One region of the Paraburkholderia sp. J63 genome, then DNA from elsewhere that is predicted to be linked to it. Evidence: riboswitches for the same ligand, from Rfam matches in the RefSeq annotation. Region 1 holds a riboswitch; each other region holds the start of a gene.
What was found. Region 1 has a riboswitch for cobalamin ahead of cobG (precorrin-3B synthase). Riboswitches for the same ligand answer to the same signal wherever they lie in the genome.
Positions count from the first base shown of each region.

Region 2: linked by a shared signal. The riboswitch ahead of U5775_RS28535 (TonB-dependent receptor domain-containing protein) and the one ahead of cobG (precorrin-3B synthase) in region 1 are both predicted to bind cobalamin.
Region 3: linked by a shared signal. The riboswitch ahead of U5775_RS05485 (HoxN/HupN/NixA family nickel/cobalt transporter) and the one ahead of cobG (precorrin-3B synthase) in region 1 are both predicted to bind cobalamin.

Region 1 is NZ_CAJMZF010000033.1:22,501-24,758, forward strand. Features, by position in the region: gene cobG (precorrin-3B synthase) at 1-1,217, opposite strand, end outside; cobalamin riboswitch at 1,400-1,591, opposite strand; gene cbiE (precorrin-6y C5,15-methyltransferase (decarboxylating) subunit CbiE) at 1,674-2,258, shown strand, end outside.
Region 2 is NZ_CAJMZF010000034.1:81,711-83,968, reverse strand. Features, by position in the region: gene U5775_RS28535 (TonB-dependent receptor domain-containing protein) at 1-976, opposite strand, end outside; cobalamin riboswitch at 1,246-1,442, opposite strand; gene U5775_RS28530 (BON domain-containing protein) at 1,561-1,968, opposite strand; gene U5775_RS28525 (porin) at 2,002-2,258, opposite strand, start outside.
Region 3 is NZ_CAJMZF010000003.1:277,478-279,735, reverse strand. Features, by position in the region: gene U5775_RS05485 (HoxN/HupN/NixA family nickel/cobalt transporter) at 1-792, opposite strand, end outside; cobalamin riboswitch at 879-1,074, opposite strand; gene U5775_RS05480 (alpha/beta hydrolase) at 1,240-2,196, opposite strand; gene U5775_RS05475 (BCCT family transporter) at 2,211-2,258, opposite strand, start outside.

The DNA.
Region 1 (2,258 bases):
AAGTGCACATGCACATCGGGCGGCAGTTGCGCGGCGAGGCGCAGCGCGTCGGCCTTGGTATCGGCGCGGCTCTTCGCGCAGCCCGCCGAGCCCGTGCAGGCGATCGTGCGCGCGAGCGGATCGGCGCTGTCGCAAACGAGGCCGAGCGCGCGCAGGCGCTCGATTACCGCCGGCATGGCGCGTTGTGCCACGTTCGGCAAGATCGCGCCTTGCCAGGGCGTGATGCGCAGCGTGGCGTCGCCGTGTGTTTCGGCGAGTGTGGCGAGTGCGTGCAGCGTCGCGGCGTCGAGACGCGCGCGCGGCGGCTGGCAGCCGATGTAGCCCAGGTCACCCATGTTGCCCGTGTCGAGTGCATTCAGTGCATGGGCGCCGAGGCGCAGCGAGAGATCGACCGGCCTGCGTTTCCATGCACGCAATGCGGCTTCATCGCCGGGACCGTTGCATGCGATAACACAATCCGCGTGATGCTGGGCACGTTTGAGCACCGCATCGGCATCGTGCGACGCGAGCACGTCGCGCATGCGTATTTGTTCCGGCTGCGCGAGGTCGAGGAACGCATGCAGCAGCGCGCGAATGAGCGCAGGCGCGTGCGCGGATGCGACCGTGCCGAGCGCACCGCCGTCGCCAGGGCAGCCCGCAAGGCCGAATGCGAAGCGCACGCCTTCGGCATCCGGTGTGGCCGCGAGCCAGATATCGTGCGGATGATCGAGCGCCGCAAGACGCTCGCCGCCATCGAGCAGCAGCGCGAACTTGGGCGAGAGCGCCGCGAAACGCGGCTCGCGCTGCAGCATCGCGACGATGGGCGCGGCGAGCGCGGTGGTGTCGAGGAGCGCGTCGGGATCGAGTCCGGCCAGCGGGCTCAGCATCAGATTGCGCAATTCGTCGGCGGTGCAGAGATGGCCATGCTCATGCACCGATGCCTGCGGGCCCAGGCCCGCCGCAACCAGCGCCTCGGTGAGCGCCGCTTCGCTGCCCGCGCGCACGCCGCGCACCTGCACGTTCGCGCGGTTGGTCAGCTCGAGCGTGCCGCTCGCGTGCGCGAGCGCGGCCTCGGCGATCGCGTGCGCCTGCGCGGCCGTGAGCACGCCGCCCGCGAGGCGGATGCGGCACAGGCCGCCATCGCGCGCCGCGACCACACGCACGAGCCCGGGGCACGCCGAACGGCGCGCCGCGGCCAGCGCAGCAGGAGACGAAGCGGGCTTCGAGTCGTGATTCAAGGGACACCGTGTAGGCAGCGCGCGCTGCGCCTCGCATGCCGCCGCGACCACGCTGCGAAGGGGCGCATGGGCGAAGGGGCGATTGCGGAGGGCGCCACGCGAAAGCGCAAAAAACGCGAAAGCGTAAAAACGTCCACGCGCTGCGGTCGAAGCCGGTACACCCCGCCAGGCTTCGGGCGCGCGAGAACAAACGTTCGGCCGGCAGGTCTCCTGGCTCGCAGGTCGTCAACCGCATCGGCCTTCCCGGTAAAACCAGTGGCTTGGGTGGAGGCGGTCTCGCTGCTCACAGTCGCGGGGGCGGCCACAGCTTCGCTGTGTTCCCTGATCTGCCTTCGGGCTTTCGCCCTTCAGGCGCCGGCGGAAGCGGTATTATGCCCGTTTTCCGGCGCGATTCGCGAGTCAGGACGGCTCTCGCGCGGTGCGAAACTGAACCAGACTGAACGAATGGGAGCGCGGATGCAGGGCAGGCGGGCGTGGCTGACGGTGATCGGCATAGGCGACGACGGATACGCGGGGCTCGGGCGCGAGGCGCGGCGCGCGCTCTTCGCGGCCCAGGCGGTGACGGGCGGCGCGCGTCATCTGGCGATGCTGCCCACGCGCGTGCAGGCGCTGCGCGAGCCCTGGCCGCAGCCGTTCAGCATCGAGCCCTTGCTCGCGCTGTGCGCAACGCACGAGCGCGTGTGCGTGCTCGCGAGCGGCGACCCCATGTTTTACGGCGTGGGCGCGACGCTCGCGCGTCACGTCGCGGCGGGCGAGATGAACGTGCTGCCCGCGCCGTCGTCGCTCTCGCTCGCGGCGGCGCGCCTCGGCTGGGCGCTCCAAAATACGGCCACGGTCTCGCTCGTCGGCAGGCCGCTCGATGGGCTCAGGCGTCATCTCCATGCGCGTTCGCGCGTGCTCGCGCTGAGCGCCGATGGGCGCACGCCCGCGGCGCTCGCCGCCTTCCTCGCGGCGCAAGGCTATGGCGCGACGCGGCTTACCGTGTTCGAGCATCTGGGCGGCCCGCTCGAGCGGCGCATCGAAGGCCGCGCCGATGCGTGG
Region 2 (2,258 bases), on a different contig from region 1:
TCGAGTCGATTTCGTCGGTCGGGATCGTGGGATCGTTCGAGTAGATGAACTCGCGATCGGTCGCATAGCCCACCGACTGATCGAATTGCGTAAACGGCGTGATGTCGAGGTGGAACGCGGCGCCCGTCGTCAGTTGATGGTTGCGCTGCCGGTCGTTGCCGCCCGCATTGTCATAGGAAAGGTCGGAGGCGTGATAGAGCGCGAACGTGGAAATCGACCAGTTATCGCGCGCGTAGCCGAGGCGCCCGTCGACGTCCTGCGCGTGATACGGATTGCGGCCGTCCTCGTGGCCATAGGCCCAGGGCCGGGTCGCGTCGATGCCCGCCGTGTTGTAGTCGTGCACGCCGAGCGAGTACGTGAGACCGCCGAGCGCCGCAAGCGGGCCGCTCGATGGCACGGTGCCCGAGGTGCGCAACTGCGTGTCGAAGGTCTTGTTGGAGCCGCCGCCGAACGAAACCGTCGTCCGGTTCGGCTGATTCGACGCGCGGCGCGTGAAGAGCTGCACGACGCCGCCCACCGCGTCCGCGCCGAACGAGGCGGCGGCCGGGCCCGAGATCACCTCGACGCGGTCGAACGCTTCCGTCGGCAGATCGGCCCACTCGGCCGTGCCCGTGGTCGCGGAGCCGATGCGGATGCCGTCGATGAACACGGCCACCTGCTCGGGCGACGAGCCGCGAATGCTCACCGACGCCAGGGTGCCGGGGCCGCCGCTTTGGGCGACGGTCACGCCCGGCAGCGTCGCGAGGGCCTGCGTGATGCTCGGGTCGGCGGGGGAGAGGCGGTCGAGGTCCTCGCGCGTGAGCACCTGCGTGCTCGCGTAGCGCTGGTCGAACGATTGCGGCAGATGCTGCGTGTCGCCCACCACGAGGATGTTCGGCAGCGTGGTGCTGGTGTCGTCGGCGGCGATGGCGGATGGCGGCTGCGCCGCTGGCGCGCCGTCGGCGGCGTGCGCGCTTTGCCACGCGCAAGCGGCCATCGCGCAGGCGGTCGCGAGCAGGCGCAGCGTCGGCTCGCGGGCTGTGGTGGTGGAGGTTTCGGCAGCCGGCGGAATGTGGTTAACACTGTGGCCAACGCGCTGGCCAACTGCGTGGCCAACGGCATGGCCAATGCGGCGACGGGCTCTCTCGGCGGGAGCCGTTTCAATCATGGCGGACATTCGACTGATCCTGAGGTCGGGCTGTCCTTGCAACGGGCGACCGCGTGCGTGCGGTGCTGGCGCTTCGGGACACCCCGCCCCTTGCGGCTGCTTGGACCTCGGTCGATGGCAGGTCTCCTGGCTCGCGGGTCGGCGCCCATTGCCGGCCTTCCCGGTTTCCCAGTGGCCATTTCGGCACGGACTCGCCGCTCACAGTTGCGGGGGCAGCCGCAGACTCGGGGCGGCGAGGCGCCCCCTGCGTTCCCTTTTGATCCCGTCGCCGGGAACCATCAGGGCGCAAGGGTAATGGGCGCGCTTCATGCGCGTCAACTCCGGGCGTCTACCGTCATGCATCGGGTGTTGCGAAAACGCCCGTCGAGCCGGGTCGAGCCTGCGTGGTCCGCGGTGCGCCGGCATGCGCGTCGCTACTGGCTGCCTTTCATTTCGCCGTCACTGCGCACCTGGAGCTGGCTCATGACCGTGCGCACGCCAGCCACGCCCTGCGCCACCGAAACCGCGAGCGCGATCTGCTCCTGCGCGGCCACGATGCCTGAGAGCGTGACGGCGCCGTCACGCGCACGCACGCGGATAAAGGTCGATTTGAGTCCGTGCTTGCGCGCCGCATGCAAGGCGTGGCGCACGGCGGCGGCGAGCTGGCGGTCGGTTGCGGCGGTTGCGGCGGGCGCAGCGGGTGCAGTGGGTGCACTTACGGCGGGCGGCGCGGCGGCGCTTTGCGAGCTGACCGCGGGCGCGCCGCCTTGCGCGAGTGCGCTGGCGCAGGCGCTCATCAGCAGCGTCATCGCGGCCATCCGGATACCGGTTCGTAGCAACATGTTTTCTCCTGCTGGGATGTGGGGTTCCGCGGTTCAGAACTTGTGATACATGCCGATGAGCACGACATGCGGCGAGCGGTAGTTCTGCATCACGCCGCCCGGACCCATATAGGCATTTGCGATGTTGTCGACGGTCGGCTGCTGCGCCGGCGCGTTGCCGTAAGCGGGCGCGGACCCGGTGTTGTGCACCAGCGCGCCGCGCACGTAGAGCGCCGTGCGCGCGGAGAGGTTGTAGTCGTAGCCGAGCGTCACGCCGAGCGAGCGGTCGTTGAAGCCGCTCACCGTGCGAT
Region 3 (2,258 bases), on a different contig from region 1:
CGGACGCACGAAGGCCCAGTCATAGGCGCCGAGCATCAGGATGCCGTCGGTGGTATCGACCAGCGACATGCCGGCCGCGAACAGCACGGGAAACACGAGCACCACGCCCATCGAGAGCCCCTGCGCGGCCTGGCTCGCCGAAATGCCGAGCAGGCTCACCTCCGTCGCGGTGTCGAAACCGAGACCGAACAGGAAGCCGATCGGCAGCATCCAGAGCGGCTTCGACACGAAGCGGAACAGCGGGCGGAAAATCCGCGAAAGCAGCCCGCGGCTGTTCAGCAGCAGGTCCAGGTCGTCGTTGTCGTAGGGCTCGCCGCGGCGTACCTTGCCGAACGCGCGCCAGACGCCGCGCAGGATGATGACGTTCATCGCGGCGATGAGGAACAGAAACAGCGCGGAGACGCTCGTCGAGAGCACGCCGCCGATGTCCTTCCAGGCCTCGACGCGGCTTTCCAGCGCGGCGGCCGTCGCCGCGACCGCGATGGTGACCAGCAGCACCACGGCGGAGTGGCCGAGCGCGAAGAAAAAGCCCACACTAACGGGGCGCTGGCCGTCCTGCATCAGCTTGCGCGTCACGTTGTCGATGGCGGCGATATGGTCGGCGTCGACGGCATGACGCAGGCCGAAGCCGTAGGCGAGCAGCCCGGTGCCCAGCAGCAGCGGATGCGCGTGAAAAGCAATGAACGCCCAGATCCAGGCGCCGATATTGAAGGCCGCGAGTACGAGGTAAATGCCGGCGACGCGGCGGCGAAGCGCTCCCGGTGTGGATGCGTTGGCGATAACAGTGGACATGAGACAGATCCTGAGGTCGGGCTGTCCTTGCAACGGGCGACCGCGAGGCGGTGCTTGCGCATCGGGACACCCCGCCCGCTGCGGCTGCTTGGACCTCGGTCGATGGCAGGTCTCCTGGCTCGCGGGTCGTCGTCCGGTGCCGGCCTTCCCGGTTTCCCAGTGGCGCATTTCGGCATGGACTCGCCGCTCACAGTTGCGGGGGCAGCCGCAGACTCGAGGCGCTGGCCTCCACTGCGTTCCCTTTTGATCCCGTCGCCGGGAACCATCAGCGGGCAAGCGTAACGGTCACGCCCCTGATGGTCAATCGAACCCGTGGAAAAACTCGCCAATCTCCCACTGGCGCATTCGAATGGCTTTCCGCGTCTTTTTATAGAAACCAATGCGAAATTATCTGGAAAGCCATTCGATGGCGAAACGCTGTTCAAAGGCCCCGAGGCGCAACTGGACCTACGCAGCCCGGCTTTCGAGCATTGCCGCTATCGCCGCGATAAAGGCCTCATAGAGTCCGGTGGTCTCGGGGCAGCGTCCCATTGCCCGCATGCAGCCATGCAGCAATCCGCGGCCAAGGTGAAACTGAGCGGGAACGCCGGCGGCACGCAGGCGCTCGACGTACAACTCTCCGTCGTCGCGTAGCGGATCGAACTCGGCGACCGCCACGAATGCCGGCGCCAGGCCTTCGAAGGACGGCGCCGCCAGCGGCGCAAGGCGCGGGTCGTCGTGGCTCGCGGGATCGGGCGCGTAGACACGCAGGAAATATTCGACATCGGCCGTGCTCAGCAACGGCGCGTCGGTATTGTCACGGAAGGACGCCAGGCTGTGATCCGTGCCCAGGCCCGGGTAAATCAGCGCCTGTCCGCGCGGCGCTGCCCCGCCGCGCTTCGCAATTTCCAGAGACAATGCCGCCGCCAGATTGCCACCCGCGCTGTCACCGGCCAGCACCACGCGCGACGTATCGATTCCCCAGGCATCGCCCTGCGCCTGGAGATGCCGCCATGCCGCGAGGCAGTCGTCGAACGCCGCCGGAAACACGTGCTCGGGCGCGAGGCGGTAATCGACCGCCACCACCACGGCGGACAAATCGCGCGCCATCGGCGCGGTGATGAACTCGTGCGAATCGAGGCCGCCCACCACCCAGCCGCCACCGTGCAGATACAGCACGCACGGCCAGCCCTGCGCGGGCGCTTCGCCCACCGGACGATAGAGGCGAACCGGAATGTGCCGGCCAGGCTCGCTGATCACATGGTCTTCGATGGCGAGGCGCGCATCGCGCGCGGGCGTGAAGTGCCGGCACAGCGCATCGTAAGCGTCGCGCATGGCTTGCACACTGTCGTCCGCGGCGCCAAAGCGTGCGCTCGTCGCCACGAACTCGCGCATTTCGTCGCTGAGCGGGTAGGGCTTTTGCATCGTCTCTTCCTCGCTCAGGCGACCGGCTGCTTGTTGGCCGTCACCGTGTCCGCCGGACTGTG